4 regions of the Anoxybacillus kestanbolensis genome follow, and region 3 is predicted to be linked to each of the others. Evidence: predicted binding sites of a transcription regulator. Region 3 holds the regulator's gene; each other region holds the start of a gene.
What was found. The regulator Rex, encoded in region 3, represses fermentation and respiration genes when NADH is low (regulators of the CRP and FNR family bind a similar motif). The targets are predictions, from matches to a motif close to TTGTGAAATATTTCACAA.
Positions count from the first base shown of each region.

Region 1: a site for Rex is predicted at 1,909-1,926, ahead of BO219_RS05360 (hemerythrin domain-containing protein). Genes of this name have one in related genera too.
Region 2: a site for Rex is predicted at 1,580-1,597, ahead of BO219_RS05470 (TIGR04053 family radical SAM/SPASM domain-containing protein). Genes of this name have one in related genera too.
Region 4: a site for Rex is predicted at 1,255-1,272, ahead of BO219_RS03220 (formate/nitrite transporter family protein). Genes of this name have one in related genera too.

Region 1 is NZ_MQAD01000005.1:581,523-584,707, forward strand. Features, by position in the region: gene BO219_RS05355 (nitrate reductase subunit alpha) at 1-1,176, opposite strand, end outside; gene BO219_RS05360 (hemerythrin domain-containing protein) at 1,320-1,847, opposite strand; gene BO219_RS05365 (Crp/Fnr family transcriptional regulator) at 1,956-2,645, opposite strand; gene BO219_RS05370 (ThiF family adenylyltransferase) at 2,661-3,185, opposite strand, start outside.
Region 2 is NZ_MQAD01000005.1:603,584-606,768, forward strand. Features, by position in the region: gene BO219_RS05465 (nitrate/nitrite transporter) at 1-195, opposite strand, end outside; gene BO219_RS05470 (TIGR04053 family radical SAM/SPASM domain-containing protein) at 406-1,521, opposite strand; gene BO219_RS05475 (CDGSH iron-sulfur domain-containing protein) at 1,709-1,915, shown strand; gene BO219_RS05480 (iron-sulfur cluster biosynthesis family protein) at 1,947-2,264, opposite strand; gene BO219_RS05485 (SDR family NAD(P)-dependent oxidoreductase) at 2,276-3,061, opposite strand; gene BO219_RS05490 (MBL fold metallo-hydrolase) at 3,058-3,185, opposite strand, start outside.
Region 3 is NZ_MQAD01000032.1:4,624-7,808, forward strand. Features, by position in the region: gene BO219_RS13190 (ABC-F family ATP-binding cassette domain-containing protein) at 1-715, opposite strand, end outside; gene BO219_RS13195 (redox-sensing transcriptional repressor Rex) at 943-1,578, shown strand; gene BO219_RS13200 (YdiK family protein) at 1,588-1,761, opposite strand; gene BO219_RS13205 (CPBP family intramembrane glutamic endopeptidase) at 1,758-2,495, opposite strand; gene groES (co-chaperone GroES) at 2,721-3,005, shown strand; gene groL (chaperonin GroEL) at 3,079-3,185, shown strand, end outside.
Region 4 is NZ_MQAD01000005.1:165,176-168,360, forward strand. Features, by position in the region: gene rpmG (50S ribosomal protein L33) at 1-114, opposite strand, end outside; gene speE (polyamine aminopropyltransferase) at 207-1,055, opposite strand; gene BO219_RS03220 (formate/nitrite transporter family protein) at 1,297-2,115, shown strand; gene purU (formyltetrahydrofolate deformylase) at 2,209-3,108, shown strand.

The sequences.
Region 1 (3,185 bases), on a different contig from region 3:
AATCGTTCCATTTGGAATCGCAAAATCGTTTGTTCGTTCATTCCAAAGCGCTGGCTTCCATTCCCCGTTTGTCGTATTTCGACCAATATCAGATGCGTGTAAAAAACGATCAGCAACAAATTGTCCGTTTTCTCTCTCTTTGAGCGTAATTAAAAACGGAAAATCGGTGTATTGTTTCGCATAATTCGTAAAGTATGGAACTTGACGGTCGACATAAAACTCTTTTAAAATGACGTGCCCCATCGCCATCGCTAAAGCACCGTCTGTTCCTTGTTTCACGCTTAGCCATTCATCTGCTAGCTTTGTCGATTCAGCAAAATCTGGGCTAATGGAAACGACTTTCGTTCCTTTATATCGCACTTCTGCCAAAAAGTGCGCGTCTGGTGTACGCGTCATCGGAACATTTGATCCCCACGTCATAATGTAACCGGCATTGTACCAGTCACTACTTTCCGGAACGTCCGTTTGATCTCCCCAAATTTGCGGCGAAGCCGGAGGTAAATCGGCATACCAATCATAAAAGCTTAAAATCGGTCCACCCATAAGCGACATAAAGCGTGCCCCAGCCGCATGACTTACCATTGACATCGCTGGAATTGGTGAGAAGCCGACATTCCGATCCGGTCCATACTTGATTACTGTGTAAAGTAAGGAAGTGGCAACAAGCTTTAATACTTCGTCCCACTCTGCACGAACAAATCCACCTTTGCCACGTGCTTGTTTATAACGCTTTGCCTTTTCTGGATTTTCAACAATGCTTTTCCAAGCATCAAGCGGATTTGCATGTTGTTGCAACGCTTCGCGCCACATATTTAACAACACGCCACGAACGTATGGGTATTTGACACGAAGCGGACTATAAATATACCATGAAAAGCTTGCCCCACGCGGACAGCCTCGCGGTTCAAAATCAGGCATATCCGGTCCTGTTGTTGGGTAGTCAAGTTTTTGACCTTCCCATGTGACGATGCCGTCTTTCACGTAAATATTCCAACTACATGAACCCGTACAGTTGACACCATGTGTTGAACGGACAACTTTGTCATGTTGCCATCTTCTGCGATATATTTGTTCCCAATCGCGATCTTGATATGTGACTTCACTATGCCCATCCGCTTGCCGTTCAATCGGCTTCACGTAGTTCAACCGCTTGAACAGCGGTGATTTTTTTTTCATATCGCTCACTCCTCTTTGTATGAAATCCTTCTATCTTCACTATAAAACGGGACGTGATAAATAAATGTGAGGTACCTCACATGTTTTTTAATTGTCACAAATATGTCGAAATATTATATAAAAAAAGACTAACCCTTAACGGATTAGCCTTTAATCTCATCTATTCTTTTTGCTAATTGTTCTTTTTCTTCGGCTGATAGTAACTTTTCAGCCATCGGGAAAAGCACTTGCTCTTCTTTCGCAAAGTGATCAGTTAAAATCATATACGCGTTCATTACATATGAAGCTAATTGTTTCGCTTCTTCTGAACGAATCGTTTCTGTCTTTTGTAAAAATGTTGCAATATTTTGTTTCGCTTCTTGATGTTCGTATTCCATAACTGCAATGGGACCGAACTGTTTGCCGATATAGCGTTCCATCATCGGAAATAATACATCTTCTTCGCGACGAGAGTGAGGATCTAAATGTTGCAAAAATTGCTGTACTTTTTCACGTAAACGAATAAGTGCTTGAACAACATCTTCCTCTTTACCATCGTAAATGCCTTTCGCTGCAACAAAAAGAGCATATTTTTCTTCATTTAATGGACCGTGTTCGTCTTTTAATCGTTGCAATGGCGGACATAATGAAACGGGTTCATGCCCAATGAGACTGCAAGGTGAAAAATCCATCGTCATCCCTCTTTTCTTCATGTGCTTACACATTTATTGTATAGAAGGAAAACGATTTTTCGTGTGATGCACGTCACACCTTTTGTCTAAAAAATGAACGTTTATTGACTATTCAATGTTGCAATATGACGATGGACAACCTTCACAATTAATTTGCTTTTTTAAATAGTCTAAGCTATGAATGATAATTTTTCTTCCCTTGAAAGAAATGATACCTTTACTTTTTAATGTATTTAATTCACGATTTACACTTTCACGCGATGTAGAACTAAAATTCGCTAAATCTTGATGTGTAACAGGAACATCTAATAAAATGCCATCTTTCGTCTGAATACCATAACTATTAGCCATACGAATGAGTGTAGAATATAAAGCTCCCTTTTTGCCGTATAAGACGAGATCACGAAATTTCGTATGTTGTTTGCGGAAATGATCGGTCATCATTTTCAAAAACTCAACAGCAAACTCTGAGTTGGCAAGCAACTCTTTTTCAATATCTTCATTTTTAATTACAAGTACTTCACTATCCTCGAGCGCACGACCGTTAAATAAATATCTCCCATTATCTGAAAAAATCATCAACTCACCGATGACAGCACTCGGCCCACATAACCGCAAACATAACTCTTTTCCATCACCAGAAAATTTACTAATTTGAAATTTGCCAGATAAGACGACAAAAAAGTTTTGGCCCATTTGCCCTTCCTGAAATAAAAACATTCCTTTTTTCACTTTCAGCGTTTTATACGCTAACTTTTTTAATTGTTCAAAATTTTTTTTGCTAATAAACTGAGACATACGTATGCCTCCTTTTCATGAAAAATATTTCTGATATAACGAACGAGCAAATGTAACATCTTTTGTACCGTGCACAAGCATGCGACCGTCAGCAAATAAAACGACACGATGTCCTTCGAGTTGGGTCATCAACAAATATTCGTTCCCGTGTACTTGTTGACCGCTTGTTTTCATGTGTTCCATCATTTCAGTTATACGAAATGGATGACCATGACGAATTTGTACTGTATCTCGTCCACATAAGACGGACATCTTCGCTTTTTCCCTGTGCAAAGCTGGATATGTGCGATCTCTCCCGCAAGACGGACAATGTTCGTTTTTTAGTTTATCAACTCGTAAAAACCGATGTTCGTTTTGCCAAACATCAAACATAACGAGCGAACGTCGGATCTTTGCAACATCTCCCACTAATATTTTTAACGCTTCCGTTGTTTGATACGCAGCAACCATTTGTACAACAGAAGAAATAATACCAACGTTATCGCAAGTCAAATGATAAGAAGGCAAATGATTGACGAAACAGCGAAAACATGGCGTTTC
Region 2 (3,185 bases), on a different contig from region 3:
AAGCAACGCTCCTCCTAATACAGGGATTCCTACCATCATTCCTTTTTGTGCAGGGGTCAATCTTAAATCTTCCACAATAAACGTTCCTGTTGCCCCAAGAATCACCCAGATCATAAAACTAATATCAAAGTACAAAAAAGACGAAAGAAGTGTCGGTAAATGACCAACTCGAAGAAATTGTTTTAATCGTTCCATCTTTATTCCCCCCCTCGCTTTATCGTTTGACAATTTTATCGTAAAAAAATTTATCGATCAGTACTGTTATATTGTTCACAATTTTTGTTATGTTCACAAAACTTTCATACGTTCTTTCATATGAATAAAATGTTTGTAGAAAAAAGACAAGTTCCCAATTTACACAAATAAGGAACTTATCGCCTGTATGGATGAATAGAAAAAAGCCGGCTATTCGCCGACCTTTTCTTTTTGACGCCATGCTTTTGGGATGTAGATGCAGTACGGTTCGCTTGCTAAGTAGTCGCCTGTAACCGCATATGCTCTTGAACGCGATCCACCACAAACGTAACGAAATTCACATACGCCACATTTTCCTTTATATCCGTCTGGATTTCTTAACTGTTTGAAAATTGGAGAATGGCGATAAATATGGGATAACGGTTGTTCACGTACATTCCCTGCTTTTACAGGCAATAGTCCACTTGGATATACGTCACCAATATGCGAAATAAATACAAAACCGTTTCCATCGTTTACTCCTTTTGGGGCACGCCCTAGTCCGTCTACTTGTCCAGTTAATCCTTTCATTAGCACATCTTCATAACGAATGTCACCGTGAATTTGACGTTCTCGCATTTTTTGTTGTAAAACAACGCGACGATAATGTTGTCCTGCTGTTGTTTTTATATCAAACGGTACACGTTTGCTCGTTTCGTAAAGCCAACGAAACACTTTTTCATGCTCAACAGGCGAAATCATATCTGTCTTTTTTCCCCTGCCCGTCGGTACGAGAAAAAATACACTCCAAAGCACGCAGCCGAGCTTTTCAACAAGTTGCACCATCTCGTCAAGCACATGAACGTTATAACGAGAGATGACTGTATTTATTTGAATGGGAATGTCGAGTTCGTGTAAATATTGAATCGCTTTCATTGTTAAGTCGAACGAGCCAGATGTTCCACGAAAGTGATCGTGAATTTGAGCGTTTGGTCCATCTAAACTAAACGCCCAACGAGCAAGGCCTACTTCTTTTGCTTTTCGGATCGCTTCTTTTGTCACGTTTGGTGTTGCACTTGGGGTCATCGATACACGAAGTCCTTTATCAATCGCATATTTAGCAATATCGTACACATCTGGACGCATAAGCGGATCTCCACCTGTAAACACGAGAAGAGGCTGATCCATTTCATAAATATCATCAATTAATCGCTTCCCTTCTTCAAACGTTAATTCACGCGGATCACGGTGATACTGTGCTTCGGCCCGACAATGAAGACAATTGAGCTGACATGCCCGTGTTAACTCCCATATAACAATAAACGGATTTTGTTGAAAATCACGCATATTTCATCCCTCCGATTCGCTCACTACTTCTCATTGTACAAGAAGGAATATTTATATCATGTGACATTGATCACAAAAAATCACATCCATTTATCTTGTCACTGTTCTGACAAATATGCACGTCCTTGCATTTCTAATATAAAATAGATAGTATATACGATATAAGGTATACAAGGAGGTGGAATATATGGCGAAAGTGCAAATTAAAGTGATGGATAACGGTTCATTTCGTGTGACCGGAGATGTTGAATTAATTGATATGGAAGGAAACAAGTTTGAAACAAAAGAAACGTTTTCTCTCTGTCGTTGCGGGCTCTCACAAAATATGCCATTTTGTGATGCATCTCATAAAGGAAAATTTCAATCCGTCGTTCGCGCACCAAAAAACGAATAAGCCCGGCTTTTATTCCGGGCTTTTTACTTTGTTAGCGCTCCATCAGCGACATGCGCGGATTCAATATTTGATTGGGGCTTTTTAATTGAAAACATCCTGCCCCATCGACAACATCAATCGTCATTTGTTCATCAAAGAAAATGAGCCGATGTTTTTCCATCCAAATCGGCATATCGTTTGTTTCAATCGCTACATCATGTTCGTCTAATTGCTCGACAAGCAGTAACATAGGCACTCCATTGACAGCACAACCACAATCATCTGTATCATATGTAAGCTTGACGTGCTTGTTTCCACGAACACGACGAAGTTGTTCGATCGCTCGTTCCGTGATCGTAATTTTCACCATTTACACCTCGCTTACTTTTTTAAAAATGCCCGTTTTCCCATTTTTTCGACGACCGATGGAAATAATTGATACACGCGACTTCCTATATGCATCCAAAACGGAAAATTCACTTCACGCGTTGGAGTAAGCATCGCATCAACGACGCGCTTGGCGACAAATTCCGGACGAAGCATCCATCGTTTCACGTTTTTCACATATTCTCCGGACGTATCAGCGACAGTAAAAAAGTTTGTTTTGATCGGTCCTGGGTTCACAGCAGTGACAAAAATGCCATACATGGACGCTTCCATTCGCAAGCTATTTGTAAATCCAAGGACAGCATGTTTTGTTGCGGCATATACGCTCGATTTTGGCGTTGCGATTTTTCCTGCTTGAGATGCGACATTAATAATGTGGCCGGACCGCTTCTTCATCATATGTGTGTACACTTTTTTTGTACACGCGATCAATCCGAGCACATTGACATCAAACATTTGCTTCGCTTCTGAGAGATCGATATGCTCGACATACCGAAACACACCGAACCCCGCATTATTGACGAGAATATCGATATCGACGGACGCAAGTAATCGATCAAATACAGCATCTACTTCTTCTTGATTACTAACATCTAGCGATTCATATACGCAGGGGATGTTGTACGTTTGTTCAATATGTTGCGCAATTTGCGCCAACTTTTCTTTTGAACGAGCGAGCAATATCGGTATTCCCCCGCGCTTCGCTACTTCGTATGCGATTTGTTCGCCAATACCGCTCGATGCTCCTGTAATGACGACGTATTTCCCTGCTAACTTCATGATCTCACCACTTCGTACATATATATTTGACCATCTTTTTGTTTTTTCACCGCTCCGATCGCTTCTAAATAATCAAGTTGACCAATCGCTTCAGACATCGTCAATAAAAATTCCCGTTCATATA
Region 3 (3,185 bases):
ATTTTTTTATTTTTGTGCGTGATAGTTCATACACTTGTGTCACGATTTGGTCAAGAAAATAGCGATCGTGGGAGACGATAAGAATGGCCCCATCGTAATTTTTTAAATATTGTTCAAGCCATTGCAACGTTTCCATATCTAAATGGTTTGTCGGTTCGTCTAAAATGAGCAAATCGGGCCTTGTAAGGAGCAGTTTACCAAGCGCTAGCCTCGTCCGCTGTCCACCGCTTAATGTAGATACTTTTGTCGTATAATCGTACTGTGGGAAGCGGAGACCATGAAGAACCGAACGAATATCTGCTTCATATTGATAGCCGCCTTTTTCTTTGAATTCTGTTTGTAAACGATCATATTGCTCAAGTAGGCGCTCATAGTCAGCATCATGTAAACTCATTTGTTGTTCTAGTTCGCGTAATTGTTTTTCCATTTGTTGTAGCGGGGCAAACACATCGAGCATTTCTTCCCAAATGGAACGATGAGCTTGCAACCCTGTATATTGATCTAAATAACCGATCGTTACGTGTTTCGGTTTAATGATTTCGCCTGTGTCGTATGACAACTGTCCGGCAATGATTTTTAATAATGTCGATTTTCCCGCGCCATTTCTTCCAACTAACGCAATACGGTCTTTTTCTTGTATTTCAAGCTTAATGTCTGATAAAACTTGTTCCGCTCCATATGATTTGGATAGTTGATTTACTTGTAAAATGATCATTCTTTCTCACCTCAATCTTCTTTTGATAGTGTAACGTACTTTCTTGATATTCGGCAACACTAGTGTACGAATAACAAATTTGACAAAAATAATAATAAAGGGTACAAAGGAAAGACAGAATGAAAAAAATAGTGTATAGTTTAGAAGTGGGGAGAATTTTTTAGACGTATAGGAGAGAAAAATGAAAGCGCTAACTATTTGTGAAAGGAAATGTGGGGGATTGACTCGTGAATAATGAACAACCAAAAATTCCGCAGGCGACCGCAAAGCGACTACCGTTGTACTATCGTTTTTTGAAAAACTTGCATGCATCAGGCAAGCAACGTGTATCTTCAGCGGAGTTAAGCGAAGCTGTAAAAGTCGATTCAGCAACGATTCGCCGTGATTTTTCATACTTTGGTGCGCTTGGAAAAAAAGGATACGGATATAATGTGAATTATTTGCTGTCGTTTTTCCGAAAAACGTTAGACCAAGATGAAACGACAGAAGTAGCGTTATTTGGCGTCGGTAATTTAGGGACAGCATTTTTGAACTACAATTTTAGCAAAAATAACAATACGAAAATCGTAATGGCGTTCGATGTTGATCCGGATAAAGTGGGAACAAAAGTCGGAGGGGTTCCGGTTTATCATTTAGATGAATTGGAAGAAAAGCTTGGAGGGATTACGGTAGCGATTTTAACCGTTCCTGCTCAAGTTGCCCAGCCGATTACTGACCGACTTGTTCAAAAAGGCATTAAAGGGATTTTAAACTTTACGCCTGCTCGCTTGCATGTGCCAGAACATATTCGTGTTCACCATATTGATTTAGCGGTCGAATTGCAGTCACTCGTTTACTTTTTAAAACATTACGGAAATGAGTAAACCTCCCGTTTACGAGCGGGAGGTTTTTTTTCGTAAAGAACGAATTCCTGCGCCGAAATCAAATGTAGCAATTAAAATAAATAGCATCGTTGTGATGTCCCAAATACCATCATCGGCGGTATGGACAGCAAAATAAGTAAATAAAATGCCAGTGAGAAAATAAAACAACGGTTCAGACTTCATGAAAACAGCCTCCAAATTACGAATTGCATTCGTTCTGCCTCACGCATAATGCTTTCGATTTCTTCAGCAAATAATGTTTGAATTGCAACGACAAAGGTGTTCATCAGTACATGTGCTGCAATAGGTACGATAATACGCTTTGTTTTGACATATAGGAAAGCAAATACAAATCCCATCGTTGCATAAAGAAGCAAATGTTCGAACTCTAAATGAACAACAGCAAATAAAAGCGAGCTGATGATGGCTGATAAGAAAAAGTTATATTTTTGATACAGCGTTCCGAAAATAATTTTTCGAAAAATGATTTCTTCTAAAACTGGACCAACGATTGAAGTGACGAGCATAAGAGCTGGTGTAAGTTTGACCATTTCGACGATCCGTCTCGTGTTCTCGGACCCCATTTCGACCCCAAAGAGGTGTACTTCGATGTTTGCTGCAACGCCTTGGGCGAAAAGAGCGAGCAAAAACCCCCCAATTGCCCAAAAGAATGACATGCCAATCGATGCTTGATGGCGATCATATGAGTATTTCATATCTTCTTTCATAAAATAAAGAACGAGAAAAAGAGCAATCGAGAAACTAATAACAGCCCAATAACCAGAAGCGATCGAAAAAGCTATTTCTTTATTTGATGCGTTGACAAAGCCGCTATGTGCAAGTAAAGGGACGCCGACTAAGCTCGATAGCTGCATGGCGATATATGTAATGATGACATACCGATATTGTTTTTTCACATGGTCAACCCCTTTTTACAAAATAAATACTTTTTCATTTTACCATATTTTTTGTATGAATTTCGAAAGGAAAGACATAATGAAAGAGGGAAATATGTATTGAAAAATTTTTAACTTCCTACTTGCAAAATTGAAAAAAGTTCATTAATATAATAAGTGTGTTAGCACTCAATAAGAATGAGTGCTAATAACGGAACGAAAATCTAATTAAGGAGGTCGTTTGCCGTGTTGAAGCCACTAGGCGATCGTATTGTCATTGAATTAATTCAAACTGAAGAAAAAACAGCGAGCGGAATTGTCTTACCAGACACAGCAAAAGAAAAACCACAAGAAGGAAAAGTTGTGGCAGTTGGTTCAGGTCGCGTTCTTGATAATGGTGAGCGCGTAGCTCCAGAGGTAAGCGTTGGTGACCGCATCATCTTCTCAAAATATGCGGGTACAGAAGTAAAATATGATGGAAAAGAATACTTAATTTTGCGTGAAAGTGACATTTTAGCTGTGATTGGTTAATCGTTCGCCTGATAACATATAAAGCGTACAAAAATACTTAACAAAAAAAATCATCATCAAGGGGGTAAGATGTATGGCAAAAGAAATTAAATTCAGCGAAGAAGCTCGTCGTGCGATGTTACGCGGTGTAGATAAATTAGCTGATGCAGTAAAAGTAACATTAGGTCCAAAAGGTCGTAA
Region 4 (3,185 bases), on a different contig from region 3:
ACGTGGGCAATATTTTCTTAATTCCAGTCGTTCAGGATTGTTACGCTTATTTTTCGTTGTTATGTAGTTGCGATCTCCAGTTTCTGTACATTGTAAAACAACTTTCACACGCATATAGGCACTCTCCTTACAAAAGAAAATAGTAATCATTACGTTTTGTATCATAATATAAACTTTGTCAACAATCGTAGTCGGAATCATTCCGACTACGATTGAAGATGCTCTTTCATAAATTGTGGAAGACGGAAACATTGGCTTAAAACATCAGCGTTTGCATATTTCGTTTGCTTTGTGAAGGTGTGAAGTCGGTCAAATAAAATCGGCTGTTTTGCACCAAGAGTGAAGCTCCATAGCCCGCCAGGATACGTTGGCACAGTAGCCGTATATACGTGAACGTGCGGGAATAAATGACGAATATTTGCATATGTTTGTTTCAATACGTCCATATGGAAAATCGGCGATTGGCTTTGACAAACCATCATTCCATCTTCTTTGAGCGCTTCATGCACACTTTTATAAAAATCGTATTCAAATAATACTTGGGCAGGACCAATAGGATCAGACGAGTCAATGATAATGACATCGTACGTATTCATATGATCTTTCACAAATTGAACCCCATCTTTATACACATACTGTACACGAGGGTCGGAAAGATTTCCAGATACTTCAGGTAAATGTTCTTTACATGCTTGAACAACAAGTTCATCGATTTCGACGAGATGGATTTCTTCTACCTCTTCATATTTCGCCACTTCACGAGCTGCACCACAATCGCCCCCACCGATAATTAAAACTTTTTTTGGCGACGGATGAAGAGAAAGAGGAACATGTGTGATCATCTCATTGTAAATATGTCCATCAATAGAAGTTGTTTGTACAATTCCATCAAGCACAAGCATTCTTCCAAAGTCATATGAGTCTAAAATCATCACATGTTGAAATGGTGAACGTTCTGAGTAAACGATCTCCTTGATACGATAACTAATCTTTAAATTTTCACGCTCATCTTCTGTTAACCATAGCTGTCCATTTTGCTCTTTTATGTAGTTCATGGCTTCCTCCTCTAACAATGTATTTTGCGCCTTCTTTATATTAATACATTTGTGCATGAGTTTGCAAAGGATGAGAACATCAGATAAAAAAATTGCAATAGTCATTTTATTCGCAAACGTTTACAAAAATAAAGTGTTGACAGTTCTTTTAACATTTACACGAATGCATTGAAAAACAGAACAAAGAGGAGTAGGATAAGTGTGAAAAATATCACAAAATAGAAAGAGAAGTGAGAAAACAATGGAAGCTTTACAAACATGTAAAGAGCTTGCATTAAAGAAGCGCTCCATTTTGCAAACATCGCCTCTTCAATACATGATTCGTGCTGCGTTGGCAGGTGTATACATTGGTTTTGCTCTCGTTCTTTGCGTACGTATCGGACAATACTTTTATGAGGCGCATTCACCTGTAACGTATTTAGTGAGCGGTATTTTCTTCGGAATTGCCCTTGTGTTGATTATGTATGGCGGTGCAGAACTATTTACAGGGAATACGATGTATTTTACTGTTAGTACGCTTCAAAAAGAAACGACGATTGGTGACACGCTTCGTAACTGGGTGGCGTGTTATAGCGGCAACTTGCTTGGTGCGATTTTCTTCGCCTTTTTGATTGCACAGTCAGGTATTTTTCATGACATTCCGATGGATCATTTACTTTTTGCAATTGCTTTGAAAAAAATGCATGCAACAACGGTACAATTGTTTGTCAAAGGGATTTTATGTAACTGGCTTGTTTGTTTAGCTATTTTTATTCCAATGCAAATGAAGGAAGATATGGCAAAAATGTTTGCGATGATTTTAATCGTTTTCGTCTTTTTTGCTTCCGGATATGAACACTCTATTGCAAACTTTGTTATTTTTTCACTTGCTTTAGCTGTCGAGCATCCAGATACAATTCATGTAGCAGGGATTATCCATAACATCGTCCCTGTAACGCTTGGGAATATCATTGGTGGTTCATTATTTATGGGGGCGTTATACACATATCTTTCATCTAATAAACAATCTACGCCTGTGTGGAAAGGGGCGTTTGGAGTAAGAAAAATATTGAATAAGTAAAAAATAGTCGGGATATGTTCTCGACTATTTTTTTATTTGTTATAATAAAAGCTATTATTTTATTTCATTTTTCTGTCTATGGGGGGATTTATGATGTATTTTCAACAAAAACATGTGCAAAAGTTTATGAACAAATATAAAGATCGAGCACGCTTGCTTATTTCATGCCCAGATCAACCAGGCATTGTGGCCGCTGTCACTACTTTTTTGTACGAAAAGGGGGCTAATATTGTGGAATCCAGTCAATATTCGACAGATCCTGAAGGCGGTACGTTTTTTTTACGAATCGAGTTCGATGCTCCGAATATATCAGAAAGAAAAAAGACGATAGAGAAGGAATTTGCAACGATTGCACAACAGTTTGAGATGAATTGGCGATTGAGCTTACATACACATGTGAAAAAAGTAGCGATATTTGTTTCAAAAGAAGAGCATTGTTTATTAGAGTTACTATGGGAGTGGCAAGCGGGTGAATTACTTGCAGATTTTGCTCTAGTTATTAGCAATCATGAGCAAATGAGAGAAACGGTAGAGTCTTTTGGAATCCCATACTATCATATACCGGTAACAAAAGAAACAAAAGAGGAAGCGGAAGAAAAACAAATCCAACTATTAAAGGAACACGATGTGGATGTCATTGTGCTTGCTCGTTATATGCAAATTTTATCACCACATTTTGTTGCAACGTTTCCAGCACAAATCATTAATATTCATCATTCGTTTTTACCGGCATTTGTTGGCGCACGACCATATGAGCAAGCTTATCGACGCGGAGTGAAACTGATCGGTGCCACTTCTCATTATGTAACAGATGATTTAGATGAAGGCCCAATTATTGAACAAGATGTCGAGCGGGTGGATCATAAGCATCATGTAGAAGACTTAAAGCGAATCGGGCGCATGATCGAAAAAACGGTTCTTGTCCGCGCCCTAAAATGGCATTTAGAAGACCGTGTCATTATTCATGAAAATAAAACAATTGTTTTTAAATGAAGGAGGAAGATCCTTCTTCTTTTTTACAAAAAATTGATATCATAAAACTATGTTCTAAATAAAAACTGAATAAAAAT